Linked DNA regions of Bdellovibrio bacteriovorus. The protein of the gene in region 2 interacts with the protein of the main gene of each other region in a pairwise test. Links are inferred from orthologs where the notes say so. Each region holds a gene or a part of one and is shown on either strand. Other genes may lie near its edges. The genes, in order: rpe and eno.

Region 1 (9,381 bases), on a different replicon or contig from region 2:
GAATGAAGCGCAATATTAGAATCAATGCGTTGGACCTCGCGAAGAAGTTTACCTTACCTAGGGCCTGGATTAGAATTTTGAGGTAGCCCATGGAAAGGGGAATTTATGAGTAAGATTTTAAGCTGTGCTCTTTTAGCACTTACTTTAGTGACGTCTGTGGCTCACGCAGACAACTTGATTGTGGTCAACGGTGTGGCCGAGCGAGGCTTAGACCCGAACCTTGTGAACATCTCGATCAGCGTGTGGGCCAAAGCTCCGGCTGCGAAGCAAGCTCAGCAAATGGCAGCCAGCCAGTTTAAAAACGTAAAGAAAGTCTTTGAAGATTTCAAAATCAAAAAAGAAGACATTCAAACAGACAACTACAGTTTGAACCCGGAATACGAATACGATCAAAAAACGCAGCAAAATAAAATGACCGGCTTCAGAGTGACTCAAAGCCTGCAAGTGACTTTGCGTAAAATTGACGATGCTGGAAATTTCTTGGACGCAATAGTCTCTGACAAGAAAACTCAAACTTCTGGTGTGAATGTTTCTTCTTTGACGTGGGATTCAGACAAAAGAATGCAAGTCGAAACAGCCGCTTTGGGTGACGCCGTTCGCGCCGCGAAGGTAAAAGCGGAAGAAATCGCCAAGGCTGCCGGGGTCAAAATTAAAGCCGTTGGTAAAATCACCAGCAATCAATCTCAATCACCACCGCAACCGTTCTATGCCACTTTCAATAAAGCCATCGCCGAAGCCGCATCCACAGACGTAGCTTCAGGCCAAATCAAAGTCCGCGTAGAAGTCACCGCCGAATACGAAATCAATTAAAAGGTGCCTGCTTCTTTTTTGTCGTGCAGAGCAGTACAAAAAAGAAGCAGGCACTTTCAAAAAAAGAGGAGCGATAAGCTCCTCTTTTTTTTAACCTGGTTCCTTTTTTACACGAAGGGAAGCAGGTACCTATTGGACTGGGAATAAGTACGTCGTGGTCATCGCATTTTTCTCAGTAATCGAGTGGATCTCGTAGATTTCGACGACGGCTTCAGTTTGTTTTAGGTTTTGTTTTAGCATGTAGTCGTTCACACGTGGGTAGACTTTCATGGGGCCGATGCCTGGGGAGCCCGTGAAGACAGCGACAACGTATTTGCGGGCTGGGATTTCGCCGGATTTAAAGTCTTCAGGTAGGTTTGCCGGAACTTCCGCAACGATGCAGCCCACTTTCGAGCGCAGACGTGCTTCTTCCGTTGTTTGTGGATCATCCATGTATTCACCGAAAGTGCGACCACACGGAGCGCCTTGAGAAGCCATGTACTTTTCGACTTTTTCGATCACTTTATTTACTTTGTGATAAGGACCTACGTGCTCAAGGTACACGGTTTTAAAAGGACCCTGTTGTGATTCAGAAATGTCGACGCCCTTCCAAGCTCCCAAGTAGTTCGAGAGGAAAAGACCGAATGAAACCATCGCCACTAGAATGAAAAATAAAATATACTTCATGCTGTTATATCCATTTGATTGAGCAGCCCATAGAGGCCGTTTGTTCTTCAGAAACTTTTTGATCTTGTAATAAGGTTTGCACGGCTTCGTAAAGCTCGCGCTTCGTCACTTTGCTAGCGTCTTTCCAAGAGTCGTCCAGGCGACCACGGTAAGCGAGCTTGTGATTTTTGTCGTATACAAAAAAATCTGGCGTGCACACAGCGCCAAACTTGTGAGCGACTTCTTGAGTTTCATCATAAAGGTAAACGAACGGGTAAGATTTTTCTTCTGCGCGTTTTTTAAGATTCTCAAAAGAGTCTTCAGGATGAGATTTCGCGTCGTTAGAGCAGATGGCGACAACCGACACGTTTTGTTTTTTCAAATCCTGACCTAGTTGAATCAGACGGTCTTCAATGGCTTGAACATACGGACAATGATTGCAAATGAACATCACAACCAAAGGATGTCCCGTCGGGAAATCTTTTAAGGCATAAGTTTTTCCGTCCGTTGCCGGAAGTTTAAACTCAGGACACGCATTTCCTAAATCGGGGAACGGAGTGAATGTCAAAGCCATGATTTCCTCCTAAAGATTCGTCCAACTGATTTTTTTATCGCCAATAAGCAGACTGCCATCGGCTTCCATACCCGTGTACTTTTCTTTCAGCAAAGGATGCTGATTCAAAGCTGTCAGCAAAGAAAGCTGGTCTGTCGGACTTAAGGCCTCGTCACAGTGAGAAACCGCGTCTGTTAATTCAAACAACAAACGGTCCAAGAAGGCCATATAGTCTTGGCCCAAGAGCGGAGCCCCCTGAGGCAAGGATTCAATCAGGCTTGTCGCCGTCTCAACCTCTTCAGGAGACGCCGTGATATTAAAACCAAGGCCAATGATCAAACGCACGTCACTTCCTTGAACCAGGCTTTCTAAAAGAATGCCGGCCACTTTTTTATCGCCGATGTAAATGTCATTTGGAGCTTTTAAGTTCCAAGGTAAAAACGGCCACGTCGTCGAACACGCGCGGTAGACCGCTAGACCCACCAAGCACGATGTCGTCGGTTGAGGTTTAATCCCCAAAAGGAAAGACCATGAACTTAACAAAGCACTTCCGTGATGGGCATCAAGCCAAGTGTTTTTTCCGCGGCCACGACCGGCCGTTTGGTGATCTGTCACGTAAAGACACAAAGACTCTTCCAGAAGATTTTCTTCAAAGGCTTCTTCTTTAGCTAGCGTGTTTGTGCTGTCTTGTTGTGTTTTGTAAGAGACATACAAGTGATTGCTTTCCGCCCACTGTGATGTCACTTGTCCAATACGGATGTCTGCTAAAGGTGTATCCACTATTCCTCCCAATGGAAGATAAGGCTGACGTCCGCGCATGGTGCTGAGTGAGTCAGTGCACCGACAGAAATGAAGTTCACGCCGATTTCAGCCACAGAACGCACGCGTTCTAAATTCATGTTGCCGCTAGCTTCCGTTTCAACTTCAGCGGGAATCATAGTTAAAGCTTTTTTCAAAGTCTCGTTATCCATATTGTCTAAAAGAAGACGTTGCACATTCAGGCCAACAGCTTCTTTCACTTCTTCCAAAGTACGGGCTTCCACTTCGATTGGAAGTTGAGAGTGTTCACGCACGCGATTCACCGCCGCCGTGATTCCACCCATCACAGAGATGTGATTGTCTTTGATTAAAATTGCCGTACTTAAATTCATGCGGTGATTCACGCCACCGCCATGAACTACCGCGCGCTTTTCCAGTTCGCGGAAAGCCGGTGTCGTTTTACGAGTATCCAGGATTTTAGTTTTAGTTCCGGCAATTTGTTTCACAAAACGGCGAGTGTGGGTGGCAATTCCAGAAAGGTGACCCAAGAAGTTTAAAGCCACGCGTTCGGCTTTCAAGATTTGCACTAAGTCACCTTCGATCGTGCAGATGATTTGATTTTTTAAAATCTCATCGCCTTCTTCGAAATGCCATTTCACGCGGGCACTGGGTTCTAAGGCTTGCATGGATTGTTCAAAAGCCATAGCGCCCGAAAGAACAATGTCTTCCTTCGCTTTCAAGCGAGCACGGCCCATGCGTGGTTTAAGTGCTAAAGATTCAGTAGTGACATCGCCTTGAGGCATGTCTTCTTTGATGGCAGCGCGGATGAGCTCCAACAGTGTCATAGCAGTCGACCTCTTTCAAAAGCACCAGGCTTTGAAAAAGGCTGATGCTTAAATAGATTTCTCGGTTTCGCGTAGGATTTTATTGATCTCTTCGCGGATGATTCTTTCCGCGATTTCTGGAAGGACTTTCCAGCAGATGGATTCAATCACTTCGCGAGCTTCCTCACGAATAACCTTTTCCATCATATTGCCGTTTAAGTCTACTTTGGATTGAGAATTGGGCTGAGCATTAGAAGGTGCCGCTTTTTGTGGCCCCTTCGACAATGTTTCCATCATCTGCTCTTTCACTGATTTTTCAACTTTGTTGATAAAAGAATCAGACTCTAAAGGAATCTTCGTCTTTGTCTGTGCTGCGGGCTTTTCAAAGCTGATTTCTTCGAAATCACCGGCAACTTCAATATGAGCTTGCGACAGTTCATCATCCTGCGGGATGACAAATTTAGAGGCAAAATCGTTATTTTCATTCTCAGGCAAATTGATTTTAAATTTCGTCAAATCCTGATGAGCCCAGCCACCTTCGTCATGCTCATCCGCCATTTTTGGATTCGTCAATGGAACTGAAGAAAATTCTTCGTCGTTCAACTCCAAAGGATTCACATCTGGATTTTCAATTTCAGGAATGTGATCGAATTCGTTTTCGCCAGCTTCAGGAATTGCATAGATATTGCCGCTTTTTGAAGACGTGACTTCTGCGACCTGCTGTTCTTGAGGGGTCGAAGGAGTTTCTTCAAACTCTGGCATATCTGGGAACGCCAAGAAATTGCTGATAGGATTGGACTTCGTTTTTTGCACTAAATCTGTGACGATAGAGCGCAAAAGATCTGCATCGAAGGGCTTTTCCAAGCGGCGATCGGCTTGGCATTGCGTGGCTTTGGCTTCGTCGATTTCCATGAAACCACTCCACATCAACACAACAGGGATGTGGGCTGTTTCAGAGTCGTTCTTAAGATCAGAACAAACTTCGTAACCCGAACGCTTTGTCAAAAGTACGTCGGCAAACACAATGTCGGGTTTGAAGCTTTTGGTGACGGCTAATACATCAAGTCCCACGGGTACGGCCTTCACTTCGACACCGAAGTCAGACAATGCCAGTTGCATTACTTTTTTGATTGTGGAACTCTCATCTGCAAGCAAGACGCGTAAAGCCATATGGAAAGTAGAATAGGAAAACCGGGAGTAGTCAAGTGAACAGAATCGACAGATACACAACATGGCTGTTTTGGGGATATTTCCTGGGTGGTCTTTTGGTGTTTTTGACGATCTTCACCGCTGTCGACGCCATGTCTACGATGGTGAATTATAAGAATGTGGCTCCCTCGGCACTCTTAAATTACTATCTGTATTCGTTCCCTGAAATCATTTCGAAGCTTCTTCCTGTTGCCTGTTTGTTGGGCACAATCTTGACGCTTTCAAGTTTGAATAAAGCAAATGAACTCGTTGCGTTATTTGCAAGCGGAATGAGTCTTCTGCGAATTTCCACGCCGATCCTGATTTGCGTGATCTTTATTTCTGTTCTGGGTTATTACGCTTCGGATCGCCTGATTCCAAAAGCGACAAAAGAAAAGAACTACATTCTTTACTACGATCTAAAAAAAGAGCCGCACCGTTTTTCTACCATCAAAACTGATAAGATCTGGTACCGCTCTAAAAATTCAATCTTCAATATTCAAACCTTGAATGCCAAAGGAGACCGCGCTCAAGGTTTGACGATGTACTTCTTTAACGATGCTTGGGATCTGGTGCAGATGATCACGTCTCGCGAAGTCATCATTCAGGGGTCGCAGTGGCTGCTCGAAAATGGGGCTGTGACGGTCTTTACTAAAAACTCCAGCTTTCCGTTAACGACGCAATTTAAAAAGAAAAACATCGTTATGGCCGAGGACTCCAAAGACTTGCAAAGCGCGGGTCAAACGGCCGATATGATGTCGCAGGCAGAGCTGAAGCACTTTATCGAAAAGAATAAAAACGCGGGGCTAGATACGGTGGCCTATGAGGTCGACTATCACGCCAAGGTCAGTTTTGCCTTTGCGGGCCTTGTGATGTGTCTTTTAGGCATCCCTTTCAGCGTCGGTAGAGCCCGTTCAGGCGGTACAATGCTGAATGTCGGGATCTGCTTAGGCCTGGTTTTCGCTTATTACGTCTTCTATTCGTCCGGAATCACTTTAGGGCAGCACGGGACTTTGCCTCCCTATGTGGCTTCATGGATGCCCAACATTGTCATGACGGTCGTGGCCTTGGTCCTTCTCAAAAGGCTGAAACGCTGATATAATGGGGCCTCTCGGAGGTTCCTATGATCATGAAAATCCTCACATTTCCAGATCCGAAATTGCGTGAAGTTTCTAAACCTGTCACGGAGTTTGGTCCTGAGCTAAAAAAGCTTTCCGAGGATATGATCGAAACTATGTACGACGCGAATGGCATCGGGCTTGCGGCTCCGCAAGTGGGTGAGTTGGTGCGTATGGTTGTTATCGACACTCGCCCTAAAGATGATAAAGGTCGTCGTTATAAGTACGAAGACATGACGGATCTTGAAAAAGCCGTTCCTCAACCCTTGATTTTGATCAACCCAGAAATCGTTAAAGGCGAAGGCAAAACAACTTTCGACGAAGGTTGCTTGTCTATCCCTGGTTATTACGAAACTGTGGAGCGCTACAACTATATCGAAATGAAAGCCTTCGATTTGAATGGCAAAGAGTTCATTGTGAAAACCGATGGTCTTCTTGCGATCTGCATGCAGCATGAGCTTGATCACTTAGAGGGAACTCTTTTCGTCGATCACTTGAGTTTCGTTAAAGGAAACAAAATTAAAAACCAAATCAAAAAATACGGCTACCCTGTGAAAGACAAAGATAAAGCGGCGGACGCCGGCAGTGCTGGAGCGGATGCGAAAGCTGGAGCAGGACCAGGCAAAGAAAAGTTGGAAGTGTGAGTAAGGTCCGCGTCTGTTTTCTTGGAACCCCTGAATTTGCCGTGACCTCTTTGCAAGCTCTTCTGAAGGATGAGCACTTTGAGGTCGTCGGAGTTGTCACTCAACCCGATCGTCCCGCAGGACGTAAATTGCAACTGACACCAAGCCCGGTGAAGGTTTTAGCTCAAGAACATAATTTGAAAGTTATTTCTCCCGAGTCTTTAAAGGCCGACGCGGCTGCGGTTGCAGAAATCGCAAGCTGGGGAGCTGAAGTCGGCGTCGTTGTCGCCTTTGGACAAATTCTTACGCAAAGTTTTTTGGATTCATTTCGATTTGGCTGTGTGAATGTTCACGGCTCTGTTCTTCCGCGCTGGCGGGGGGCGGCTCCGATTCAACGCGCGATCGAAGCAGGGGATCTTGAAAGTGGCGTGACATTGCAAAAGATGGTGAAGAAGCTCGATGCTGGCGACATCATTGGTATTCGTCGCGTGAAAATCACTCCCGAAATGAACGCTTTAGAACTTCACGACAAGCTTGCTGAATTGGGCGCAGATCTTTTGCGTGTCGAGTTGATGGACTATGTGCGCGGAAACTTGGCGCCGACGCCGCAAGATGAATCGCAAGTCACCATTGCTAAAAAAATTGAAAAGCATGAATCACAAGTAGACTGGAATCTTTCTGCCAAAGCGATTGATGGAAAAATCCGTGGTTTCGTTTATGGGCCGGGAGTTTTCACTTTGCTTCAAGGCAAAAAGTTAAAGCTACATAAAGCGATTCCCGTGAGTGGTTCGGTGAGTGCGGAACCGGGAAGCATTACGACAATCAACGCGGATCACTTGTCCGTCGCGACAGGTGATGGCATTTTAAAAATATACGAAGTGCAACCAGAGTCTCGCAATCGCATGAAGGTTGCAGATTTCCTAAAAGGTCATGATCTTAAAGTAGGAGACAAGCTCGGTGTCTAAAATGGTCGCTCCCTCCATTCTGTCGGCGGATTTTGCAAATCTTGAAAAAGAAATCAAGGCCGTTGCCGAGGCGGGCGCAGACTGGATTCACGTGGATGTGATGGACGGGCGCTTTGTTCCTAATATCACAATCGGGATTCCTGTTGTTAAGTCTTTAAAGAAAGTGTCACCACTTCCCTTGGATGTTCACTTGATGATCGAAGAACCTGAACGCTACGTCGAAGATTTTATCAAAGCGGGCAGTGATTATTTAACGATTCATGTGGAAGCTACAAAAGATCCTGCGGCGGTTCTTCGTCGTATTCGTGAGTTGGGTGCTAAACCCGGCATTACTTTGCGACCTAAAACTTCGTTAGCGACCGTTCTGCCACTTTTGCCTTTATGTGACTTGGTGCTAGTGATGACTGTCGAGCCCGGTTTTGGTGGACAGTCTTTCATGCACGATCAAATCGAAAAAATTTCGAAGCTGCGCCAAGAAATCAAAACGAAAAATTTGAATTGTCTGATTGAAGTCGATGGTGGCATCAACGCCGAAACCGCAAAGCTTTGTCATGAGGCTGACGTGTTTGTAGCGGGCAGTTATGTTTTCAGTAAAGACTATAAGACGGCGATTGCGGCTTTAAAGTAACTTCCTTATCGCGGCCGAAAAAATAGCGCTGTTAAATCGTGATTTTATAAGTTCACAAATGGCGATCCATTTTCTAAGTAAACAGCCCCTTTCTTTTCTTCCATCGCAATCAGACTGTGCCCCACGCGTTTTGCCACCGAAGGCGTCAGAAGCGTTAGCGCGTTTTCAATGTCGACAAATTTGTGATCGCGAAGTTCATACGGATCTAAGCGAATGCTTTGCGCTTGCGTTTCCGTCAGCTCTTTGGCGGTAAAAAGAAATTGGATGTATTCGCCTTTGACGTCTTTGTTTGAAATATAATCGACAGAAATAAGATCGCGGGGATCAATGGCGATCGACAGCTCTTCGCGGACTTCGCGATGCAATCCTTCTAGCGGAGACTCTTCTCCTTCGACAGTGCCGCCAGGCAAAATCCATCCTGGATTATAAGTTGGCTGCACTATTAACAGTTCGCCTTTATAGAAGAGTAAAACTCCCACGCCAATACGCTTTTTGGACAGGGAAGCATAGAACTCTTTGTCATCCTTGAAGGTTCGTAACATAAGCGTTTCCTCTGGACTGGTTTTTCAACCAGAAGAACCCTTAGAAGGTCGTGTACGCAGTAGAAGTGTCATTGACCTCTTCGCCGAGTCCTTTCAAAATTTTAGACGAATCCTAAGTGTTTTGGATTACAAAAGGAGAATTTTATGAAAAAGCTCATGGCGGTTTTTGCCTTAGTTCTTGGCTTTACAAGTGTGTCGTACGCCGATCTTTTAGTGGAGCCTTATCTTGGCTATGAGATGGGTAAAACTAAAGATCCAGATGGTAAATTGGACGGTACTCAACTAGGACTTCGTTTGGCCTACAAAACGCCAATTATGTTCTGGGCGGGACTTGATTACACTCTAGGAGTTAGCGCGGAATCAAAACCAGATAATGCGGCAAACGAAGATGCAAAAAGAAGCACAGCTTATGGTGTTGTTGGGATCGACTTTCCAATTTTGCTTAGAGCGTGGGTTGGTTATGGTTTCATGAACGAAATCAAGTTGGAAGATTCTGGTAAGTTAAAGGGAACTAACTATAAAGTTGGGGTTGCGTTCACAGGTTTGCCTTTCATTTCATTGAATCTTGAATATTTAAATGAAAGCTTCGACGAGATTGACGGCGTAGACGTTGATGCTAAAAATGACTCTTACGTTCTTTCAGTTTCTTTGCCTCTTGAGTTCTAATAAAATCTAGAAACAAAACTAAAAGGAGTTGGTCAACCAACTCCTTTTTTTATTTCGAAC
Region 2 (9,597 bases):
CGCGGGTGTCACTAAATCCCCAGAGGGTCTGATTTTCAGCGAGCATTTCAGCCAAGTCGCGTGTCGTTACGGTGCGCTCTTGGAAATGCTTATCATCTTTTGTGATAACTAATGTTGGTTGGATCTCGCCTTCCGCCACAGCTTCGCTCGGAACAGATACTTTAGGCGTAGAAGAGGGCACTTCGGTAGTTGAACCGAACAAATTCTTTTCGAACGTCTTAAAGTTCAGCTCTTGCAAAAGGGCTTTTAATTCGTCTGATTTAAAAGGCTGAAGTTTATAAGCGTTGTAGTCTTCGGGAACTTTGCAGTCTGTGGAAATAGTGACTAGTTTTTTCGATAAAAACGCATTGTCTTTAGAAGCTAAAAGTTTTTCGCGCACGCTTTTGCTTTCGACCTTGTCGATATTTTCGTAAATACCCTCTAAAGTTTTAAACTGCTCTAGAAGTTTGATTGCGCCTTTTTCACCGACACCCTTTACACCAGGCACGTTATCTGAGGCATCGCCCACGATCGCGAGGTAATCAATGAATTGTGCGGGGCTGACTCCCCACTTTTCAAAAACACCCTTAGCGTCGTAACGAACGTCTTTCATGGTGTCGTAAAGCCACACGTGCTCTTGCACCAACTGTCCGAAGTCTTTATCGCCGCTGACAATGAAAACTTCCATATTGTGATGACGACCCCATTTTACCAACGAACCAATGATGTCATCGGCTTCATAACCTTGCATATCGAATGCTGGAATTCCCAAAAGCTCCGCGAACTTTTTGATGTAGGGGACTTGTTTTTGAAGATCGTCGGGCATTTCCGTACGGTGTGCTTTGTAGTCAGCATACATATCTTTACGGAAAGAAGGCTCTTTACGGTCGTAACAGAAAACTAAGTATTCAGGCTTTTCTTCTTTTAGAAGTTTGATGAGCATGGATAAAAATCCATACACGGCGTTAACAGGAACACCTGATGGCGACGTCAGTTGGCGAATCGCGAAGAACGCGCGGAAAAACATGGCACTGACGTCGATGAGATAAAGCTTTTTCATAAGATCTCCCAGAGAAGGCCTATTTTTACACTGGGAGATTCTTAATGTCGATTATTCTAAGTCTAGTTTGACGCGAGAAAAGTGAATTTGCTCAAGCGCTTTTTTATCGCACTCATTTTCAGCAAATGGAGCGTACTTCACTTCGTCGCAAACTTCTTCGGCTTGTCTTAATAGGATTTCCAATTCACTCTTGATCGGAGTTTCAATCAGACGAACTCCATCTTCCCAAGAATCCACATCTTCAGATGAGCAGTGCAAGCGACGAGCAAGGTCCGACTTACTCCAGCCCATGCGAAGGCGAAGTGTGCGAAGAGATTCTTTTGTCCATTCCAGTTCATGCTTATCAATCATATAAACCTCTAGATTTACTCTAAAACTAGGTTGGATTAGAGTCGAAATACTAGTTGGATTATACCTGATAGGCATCAGTTAACGCGATAGGCTATGGACTATTGCTCAGGGAAAACGAAGACCAAATCATGTTCGCCCGCCAGGTCTAATTTATCGCGGGCTTGGCGCTCAATAAATGAGGGGTCTTTAGCTTGTTTCAGTTGCGCGGACAACCCGGCAATATTTTTGCGAGTCGAATTGATTTCCTCATTGATGCGGTCAAAATCGCGATGCAATCCCCAAAGGCGGAACACATTTCCATTTAGAACGATGGAAACTGCAAAGACCACAAGACAGCAGGTCGCCACTTTTGTGGGATGATTCAAGAAACGACGTACTCCGACAGCAAACTGAGTGTAAGACATGAGAATATTCTGCTTCATTATACGAGAGTTGGCTACAAGACTGAAGACCAGTCCTCGCTAAAACGATCCCTTGCACTTATAGTTAATATCGATACTTCAAATCAAAACTATCGATTCGATTTATAAACCAAAAAGACCGAAATTACTCATATACCCACTGGAGGTCGTTGGTGAGAACATGGGAAAATTATAAATTAACAGCTCAAGGCGAGGACTCTGTATTTGAGTCGGTTCGCCAAGGTCAGATTCAAAACGTCCTATTATATTTAGCAAAACATGGAGATCCGGATTTGGTGAATCACAAGGGACATTCCCTTTTGATGTTGGCGGCGTACAACGGCCACCTGTCTTTGGTTCACCTGCTTCTTCGCTATGGGGCTAATCCCAATTCTCGCGACCATGGCGGTAGCACGATCTTGATGGGCGTTGCCTTTAAAGGTCATAACAAGATTGCACAGGTTCTTATCAATGCCGGTGCTGACATTCATGCGAAAAACAATAACGGACAAACAGCTTTAATGTATGCCGAGGCCTTTGGTCGAAAAGACATGGCCCTTATGTTAACCGAAACTTCCCCTCACCTGCGCTTTAAAGGACCGAAGGCTTTGCGCCGTCTTAAAGCTGTTTTCCAACTTCTACAGTCCCCGTTTACAAATAAAGGAGCCTTACATCATGAGTAAAACACTGACAACATCAGCAGGTATTCCCGTCTCTGAAAATCAACACTCTGTCACGGCGGGTGAACGCGGTCCGGTCTTGATCCAAGATTTTCATTTGATCGAAAAACTGGCGCACTTTAATCGCGAAAGAATTCCTGAACGTGTCGTGCACGCGAAAGGTTCTGGAGCTTACGGCACTTTCACTGTCACGCACGATATCACTCGCTTTACGAAAGCCGCCTTGTTTTCCAAAATCGGAAAGAAAACAGATGTGTTCTTACGCTTTTCTACCGTAGCTGGTGAAAAAGGCTCTGCCGATACCGAGCGCGATCCACGTGGTTTCGCTTTGAAGTTTTACACGGAAGAAGGAAACTGGGACATCGTGGGCAACAACACGCCGGTGTTCTTTGAACGAGACCCACTGAAGTTTCCGGATTTTATCCATTCACAAAAGCGTGACCCCCGTACAGGATATAAAAACCCGTTCCGCATGTGGGACTATTGGGCAAAGGCCCCAGAAGCCCTTCACCAAATCACGATTCTTTTTAGTGATCGCGGAATTCCCGATGGCTATCGCTTTATGCATGGTTTCGGAAGCCACACGTTTAGTTTCATCAATGACAAGAATGAACGCGTCTGGGTGAAATTCCATTTCAAATCTATGCAAGGGATTAAAAATCTTTCGGTTGAAAAAGCCACAGCGCTTGCGGGAAGCGATCCCGACTATGCAGGACGAGATCTGTTTGAAGCCATTGAGCGAAAGGAATTTCCGCGCTGGACTTTAAAAGTTCAAATCATGACGGAAAGACAGGCCGAGCAAACAAATTTTAATCCTTTCGATTTAACGAAAATCTGGCCACACAAAGACTTTCCTTTGATAGATGTGGGTGTCCTAGAGCTGAACCGCAATCCTGAAAACTATTTCGCGGAAGTTGAACAAGCCGCCTTTTCACCTAGCAATGTTCCTCCGGGCGTAGGATTTTCTCCGGATAAGATGTTGCAAGGACGACTGTTCGCATATCCCGATGCTCACCGTTATCGTTTGGGTGTGAATTACCAGCATCTGCCTGTGAATCGTCCTCATTCGGTGGTGAATACTTATCACCGAGATGGCAGCATGCGCTTTGATAATAACGGAGGCGGTGTCGACAATTATGAACCCAACGGATTTGGCGGTCCAACTCAAGACACTCGTTATAGCGAACCACCGCTGCCTTTATCAGGAGCGGCCGATCGCTATGATGCTCACAAAGATAATGATGATTTCACTCAAGCCGGGAATCTTTATCGCATTTTCACGAATGAAGAGCGCGATCGACTGACTCGCAATATTGCAGGAACTATGAAGGGACTTCCAGAAGAGTTGCAAAGAAAAAACATCGCCCACTTTAGCAAGTGTGATCCCGAGTATGGCGCCCGCATTCTAGCGTACTTGGGACTTAAATAGTCTGCCTTGGCCGTCCTGACAGAACCCTGACAGTTTCCAAACTTGAGTTTCAGCGATAGGACGGCCATAACGTCTCCACTTTAAGACGTGGAGATTCGTATGAAAAAAATCGCATTTTTTGCTGTTCTATTTACCTCTTTGACGGCGTTCGCTGCAGACCTCACTGGTAAAGCAACGTTAGACCTTACAAACACTTACGGTGGCTTCAATGCAGGCCTGTATGAAGTGACAGCGCAGTTCACAGCTAACAATCAAGTGGTTACTTCTGAAATCAAAAGAAGCCAACGTCATGATGATGGCGAAAACTTCTGTGTTTCTTCATTGAACTTCAAGGTTGGTACTTTGGTAACGACAGTGAAGAATGTTATCACTGGAAATACTTTGGTTCGTACTATGGAGCTTACAGCGACGACTTCAATCCAAAACGACAATGAAGAATGCGTGACTACGGCTTCTGACTTCGCCAAAGAAACGGCGATGTATGTTACGACTTCTCAAGGCCCTTGGGTTCTTCCTGTAGCTCCACCGAAAGGTTGGGACCAAGTTCAAGTATGGTTGAATCCTTTCCATACATTGACGGTCTTTGCTTCTTTAAAACAAGATGGTGAAACTTTGAAGCTTGATACAACGAATCTTTTCAATGCTTCTTTGTTCGATACAAATCACAACAGACTTGAGCTTTTCCACTACCTGACTGCGGTAGAGGGTTCAGGCACCCTGTCTTTATCGGTTGCTAATGTTCCGATGTACTTGGTTAAGTAAGACGTAGTTAGCTCGACTAAAAACGAAAAAGGCGATCACAAGGATCGCCTTTTTTTATTTTAAGATTTCAAATCTTGGTTCTTTTCGGCACCTTTAGCGGAATGCGGATTTATCCCAGTACATTCCCATGCCGCCTAAGTCTTCTTCAATGCGAAGAAGTTGGTTGTACTTCGCGGTACGTTCACCACGGCACAAGCTGCCTGTTTTGATTTGGTGGCAGTTCAATGCGACAGCCAAATCTGCGATCGTCACGTCTTCTGTTTCACCGGAACGATGAGACATGATTGTGCGGTATTTGTTTCTTTGTGCCAAGTTCACGGCTTCGAAAGTCTCTGTCAAAGTTCCGATTTGGTTTACTTTCACTAGAAGAGCGTTCCCCGCTTTTCTTTCAAGACCCATACGCAAACGTTTTGGGTTTGTTACGAAAAGATCGTCACCGATCAATTGCATTGTCGAACCCATCTCTGTCGTGGCTTTCACCCATGAATCCCAATCGTCTTCAGCAAAGCCGTCTTCGATGGAAACTAGAGGATATTTTTCGCCCCAAGATTTGTAGATGTTCAAAAGTTCTGCTGGCGTGATGTGACCACCTTGCCATTCGTACTTTCCATCTTTGAACATTTCCGTTGAAGCGACATCTAAAGCCAAAAACACGTTTTGACCTGGGTCATACCCAGCATCCACGATGGCGTTCATCAAAAGATCCAAAGCTTCTTGGTTTGAACCCAACTTCGGGGCGAAGCCACCTTCGTCACCCACAGCTGTGGAAAGGCCTTTTTTACCTAAGATTTTTTTCAAGGTGTGGAAGATCTCTGCACCCGCACGAAGTGACTCAGCATAAGAGTTATTCACTGTAGGAACGATCATGAACTCTTGAATATCAAGACCGTTGTTCGCGTGTGCGCCACCGTTAAGAACGTTCATCAAGGGAACTGGCAAGCGGCATGCTTGTGATCCACCCACGTAACGGTAAAGAGGAAGATTAGAATCTGCAGCTGCAGCTTTAGCCACGGCCAAAGACACACCTAGGATCGCATTCGCGCCCAAGTTCGATTTGTTTTCAGTGCCATCGATATCGCGAAGGATTTTGTCGATGTAAACTTGCTCGGTCACTTGAAGACCTAGGATCTCGGGAGCAATTTTTTCGCGGATGTTATCCACCGCTTTATAAACACCTTTACCAAGATAACGATTTTTATCACCATCGCGAAGCTCGCACGCTTCGTGAGCTCCGGTAGAAGCTCCCGATGGAACAGCCGCGCGGCCCATATTGCCATCAGCGGTAGTGACTTCAACTTCAACCGTTGGATTTCCACGGCTATCTAAAATTTCACGAGAGACGACGCTGATAATCTCAGACATGTTGGTTTCCTTCTTTCTCGGTGGTTTTATTAAGTTTTTTTACAAGCTCCATGCTTTCAAAGACGGTGCGCGGGTACTGAGTTTTTACGTGTTCCCAGTCCACTCGGCGCATGGCCTCTTTCACCGCGGAATTCATTTTTCCTTGGGAAACAAGCATGGTGATAAGTTGTTGCGCGCGCACCATGTAATCATGCATGCGGGCCAAGTTCTGATTCAGGCTGTAACCTGGAGAATCGCTGTCGAAGCTTAAATGCGCCAAGGTCCCTTCATGCGGGATCAAAGACGCTTTTTCTGTCGCTGGAATTAAAGTCTCTTCGCCGGCAGAAGTTTTTAGCTTCTGTTTTTCGTAATCGCGGATTTTTTCTTCCAGATCCCCGACGTACTTTTGCAAGTCTTCGCGTTCACGCTGTGTCCGTTGCAAATCATCGATCAAGCTTTGGAACAAAGCGGGACTGACTTGATGACCGACGTTTTCACTGAAGATGGTATTTTGCTGAGTCGACCAATTCAGTTGAATCGTGATGCCTTCCCAGACACAAGTTGCCGGAGGTTGTCCCACGTAAACGGGCAACGACTCAAAAGCCGCCTTCAAGTAAGTCGTGACGTGAGGATACTGCTCTGCTGGCAGAGGCAGATCGAATGAAATACAAAACTCATCACGACGCAGATTTTCAATCGGCGGTTTCGGCGAAATAAAGTACGACAGGAATTGTTCAGGCTGATTAAAGATTTCTTGCGGACGAGGCATCATGCGCAGAACACTGTCGAGCACACCCCAAGCACGCAGGGATGGACCTTCGTGCCCCGCTCTTTGCAAAACATTGCCGTCACGTTTAAGGGGCAAACGCAAAACTGACTCTAGGAAATTTTCCATGTCAGGCGCGCTGATCCAATACGACGAGTCCCTGAGCAGCTCCACCGGAAGATGGGTCTGCTCATAAAGAGGGCTCAGGTCTTCACCCTGCTCCTCTAAAATATTCAAGACTGCGTTTGAAATCTTACAACTAAAGTGCACGACGAAGTCTTAGCGTAAATCGTTAGCCATTTAAACTATATAATGGCGAATTTCCCATGACACCCAGGGTTACAAAAAAGAAGCAGGCACCTTTAGAAATGACGAGGCTTGTCAAAACGACTCGAGCGCAAGGCGGAGGGTTTTGGCTGCAGCGGAGGCGTACTCCTAGTACGTCGGAGCGGAAGACAAAGCCCGACAACGCAGTCGATCGGGTCGTTTTCACAAGCCTCGCGCTATGCGGCTTGGGGTTTGCTGAATTTGGATTTTGGGAATGGGAGGTTGTTATCGATGATTTCGTCCATGAACGTTGGCACCGCGCCGGTGGCTTGGAGCTTTCCTTCGAGGGTTCCGTCGGGGCGCCGTGTAAGACGGGACATTTCAAAAATGGGGACGACGTTGTACGAACCATCGCTATTAAATCCGCGCACTTCGCTGATTGCGGCGATACGGCGAGATCCGTCTGAAAAACGCGACACTTGGATAATAATTTCGATGGCCGAGACGACTTGCGAGCGCAAAGCCTTTTCGCTGATCTTACCGTCACCACCTTGAGCCAAGGCTTCCAAACGGACGATGGCATCTTCAGGCGTGTTGGCGTGGACCGTGCCCATACAACCTTTGTGACCCGTGTTCATCGCATTCAAAAGTTCAAGGGCTTCGCTAGAACGAACCTCCCCCACGATGATGCGATCCGGTCTTAAACGAAGAGCGCTTTTTAAAAGATCTTTGATGGAAACTTCACCCTTCCCCATTTGGTCGGCTTGGCGAGTTTCAAACATCACCACGTGTTCGTAATCCACTTGCAGCTCGGAAGAGTCTTCGATCACCATCACACGCTGTCCTTTAGGAATGCGCGTACACAAAAGTGAAAGCAACGTGGTTTTACCAGAGCCGGTACCACCGCTGACGATGATGTTTTTTCCTAAGAACATGCAGATATCCAAAAAGCGCGCGCCATCTTCAGTGATTGCGCCGAACTTGATGTAATCAGCAAAAGTGATTTTGTTATTGGTAAATTTACGAATCGAAAGCGTAGTGCCCTTGCGGGACATTGGCGGGATCACCGCCGCGATACGTGAACCATCCGGCAAACGCGCATCTAGACGAGGCGATTCGTCATCGATACGTCGACCCACGCTTTGGGCGATACTGTTCACCGCCGCGCGCAGATCATCTTCTGAAGGAAAAGTTTCAGGAACTCTTTCGAGCTTCCCTTTTTTTTCGACGAAAATTTCTTGATGTCCGTTGATAAGAATTTCGGAAACACCCTTGTCATCAAGGTACTTCAATACAGGACCTAAATTCTGCTGAATGGTCTGTTTGAAAACGCTCGACTTATCAGACATGGGTGCGACCTTCCGAATTAATGAGAGGCAGGTTTTCTGTCTGCCGCAATATCAGAATAAATAATGAACTTTCCTTGAACCGCTGTTTCCGGGCATTGGTAAGAAAAAATGCCGTCTGTTTTTGGCGATACGGAAAAAGTTTTCTGTTCACCAAACACTGTGTTGTGGTGCTCAGAAAAAGCATCCAAAACAAAGCTGACGTTCTTTTCTTTGCCGTTCACATTCACGACGTGAATGCGGTAGTTGCCACCCTTTTTCAGGCGCACGACTTCAGGAACAAAGCCTTTCTCGGTATTCATGATCACGACGTCTTGAGCGGGTTCGACCGCATCAAAAACTTTCGTCAAGATCACGCTTTGATCTTCTTTAATGCTCGCAGGCAAGCGGTCTTCATTTTTAACGTCGTTGAACTGAACTTGGCGACGAGAAAAATCCACTTCCCAGGCAAACGCGCTTTGAGTGATCAGTAGAAGCAATGCAATCTTAGTGCAGCTCTGTACGATCTTGGAACTCACAAAATTCACGTGCCACCTCCATAGCGATATAATTCACGGATCTCGGATCCATCATGTGGAGCTTTTGAATCAGGAGGTCTTTGTCGCCTTTGCAAGAATTAATCAAATGAAACGCATCACTCAAGACCTGTGGATTTGCCATCATGTCTTTTGTGACTTCGCTCCAATCCAATTTTAAAACAGGGTCAATGGCACCTACGGTGTAAAGCGCATCAAACACTATTTGCAAATCGCCTTGCAGAAACATTCGAATCCTCCTAATTGCTCTTAGGGCATCCAGCCCACATGTTGTTTCTATCGGTAGGAGTTCGTGAGAACTTGAGTCAATTTGAGGCGATTTTTTGAGACTTGAGGAGATCTATCGTTTGACGCTGGCCCGTGGTCGAATTTGCCAAGAGCCGGTCTGGTCGAGGGAAATTATTGCCCGGAAGAAGTATTTTCTGCCGAAGTTTCAGACGATTTTTCGTCCGCAGCCGGCGTTGCTTCCGCAGGCTTTGTGCTTTGAGACAGAATTTTTTCCGCAATTTCTGAAGGAGATGCTGTCGATTTCATCGTGCGCAGTTTGCGCTCGTTGACAGCTTCTTTCGAAACTTCAATCTTTGCATCCCGCACCCGTTCTACGATCTGGCGTTCGAAGCCTTCACTTTTCACGTAAGGTTTGACCTCTGCCAAAAGATTTTCCAAGAAAATGACGTAC

Evidence for each region.
Region 1: the proteins of eno (region 2) and rpe interact in binary tests that used the Escherichia coli proteins (3 or more experiments, as listed by UniProt). The link is inferred for Bdellovibrio bacteriovorus from one-to-one orthologs.

Annotation. Positions count from the first base shown.
Region 1 is NZ_LUKF01000016.1:56,799-66,179, reverse strand. The notes cover bases 6,520-9,299. They hold rpe (ribulose-phosphate 3-epimerase), read left to right. Parts: upstream 6,520-7,486; coding sequence 7,487-8,113; downstream 8,114-9,299. Other genes in these bases: AZI85_RS09945 (outer membrane beta-barrel protein), read left to right, coding at 8,800-9,299; AZI85_RS09950 (NUDIX domain-containing protein), read right to left, coding at 8,158-8,655; fmt (methionyl-tRNA formyltransferase), read left to right, coding at 6,538-7,485; def (peptide deformylase), read left to right, coding at 6,520-6,541. Also shown: AZI85_RS10000 (SIMPL domain-containing protein), read left to right, coding at 106-810; AZI85_RS09995 (AraC family transcriptional regulator), read right to left, coding at 940-1,476; AZI85_RS09990 (thioredoxin family protein), read right to left, coding at 1,481-2,029; AZI85_RS09985 (biotin--[acetyl-CoA-carboxylase] ligase), read right to left, coding at 2,039-2,788; nadC (carboxylating nicotinate-nucleotide diphosphorylase), read right to left, coding at 2,788-3,612; AZI85_RS09975 (response regulator), read right to left, coding at 3,661-4,761; LPS export ABC transporter permease LptG, read left to right, coding at 4,797-5,876; more of def, read left to right, coding at 5,903-6,519; more of AZI85_RS09945, read left to right, coding at 9,300-9,321. UniProt on the Escherichia coli protein: Catalyzes the reversible epimerization of D-ribulose 5-phosphate to D-xylulose 5-phosphate.
Region 2 is NZ_LUKF01000014.1:239,100-248,696, reverse strand. The notes cover bases 3,891-6,886. They hold eno (phosphopyruvate hydratase), read right to left. Parts: upstream 6,025-6,886; coding sequence 4,756-6,024; downstream 3,891-4,755. Other genes in these bases: AZI85_RS09240 (hypothetical protein), read right to left, coding at 6,017-6,874; AZI85_RS09250 (hypothetical protein), read left to right, coding at 4,000-4,662; AZI85_RS09255 (catalase), read left to right, coding at 3,891-3,900. In the rest of the region: polA (DNA polymerase I), read right to left, coding at 1-1,039; AZI85_RS09270 (helix-turn-helix domain-containing protein), read right to left, coding at 1,091-1,390; AZI85_RS09265 (septum formation initiator family protein), read right to left, coding at 1,489-1,794; AZI85_RS09260 (ankyrin repeat domain-containing protein), read left to right, coding at 1,965-2,474; more of AZI85_RS09255, read left to right, coding at 2,464-3,890; AZI85_RS09235 (CpaF family protein), read right to left, coding at 7,273-8,385; AZI85_RS09230 (cupredoxin domain-containing protein), read right to left, coding at 8,403-8,909; AZI85_RS09225 (hypothetical protein), read right to left, coding at 8,869-9,147; AZI85_RS09220 (hypothetical protein), read right to left, coding at 9,318-9,597. UniProt on the Escherichia coli protein: Catalyzes the reversible conversion of 2-phosphoglycerate (2-PG) into phosphoenolpyruvate (PEP). It is essential for the degradation of carbohydrates via glycolysis.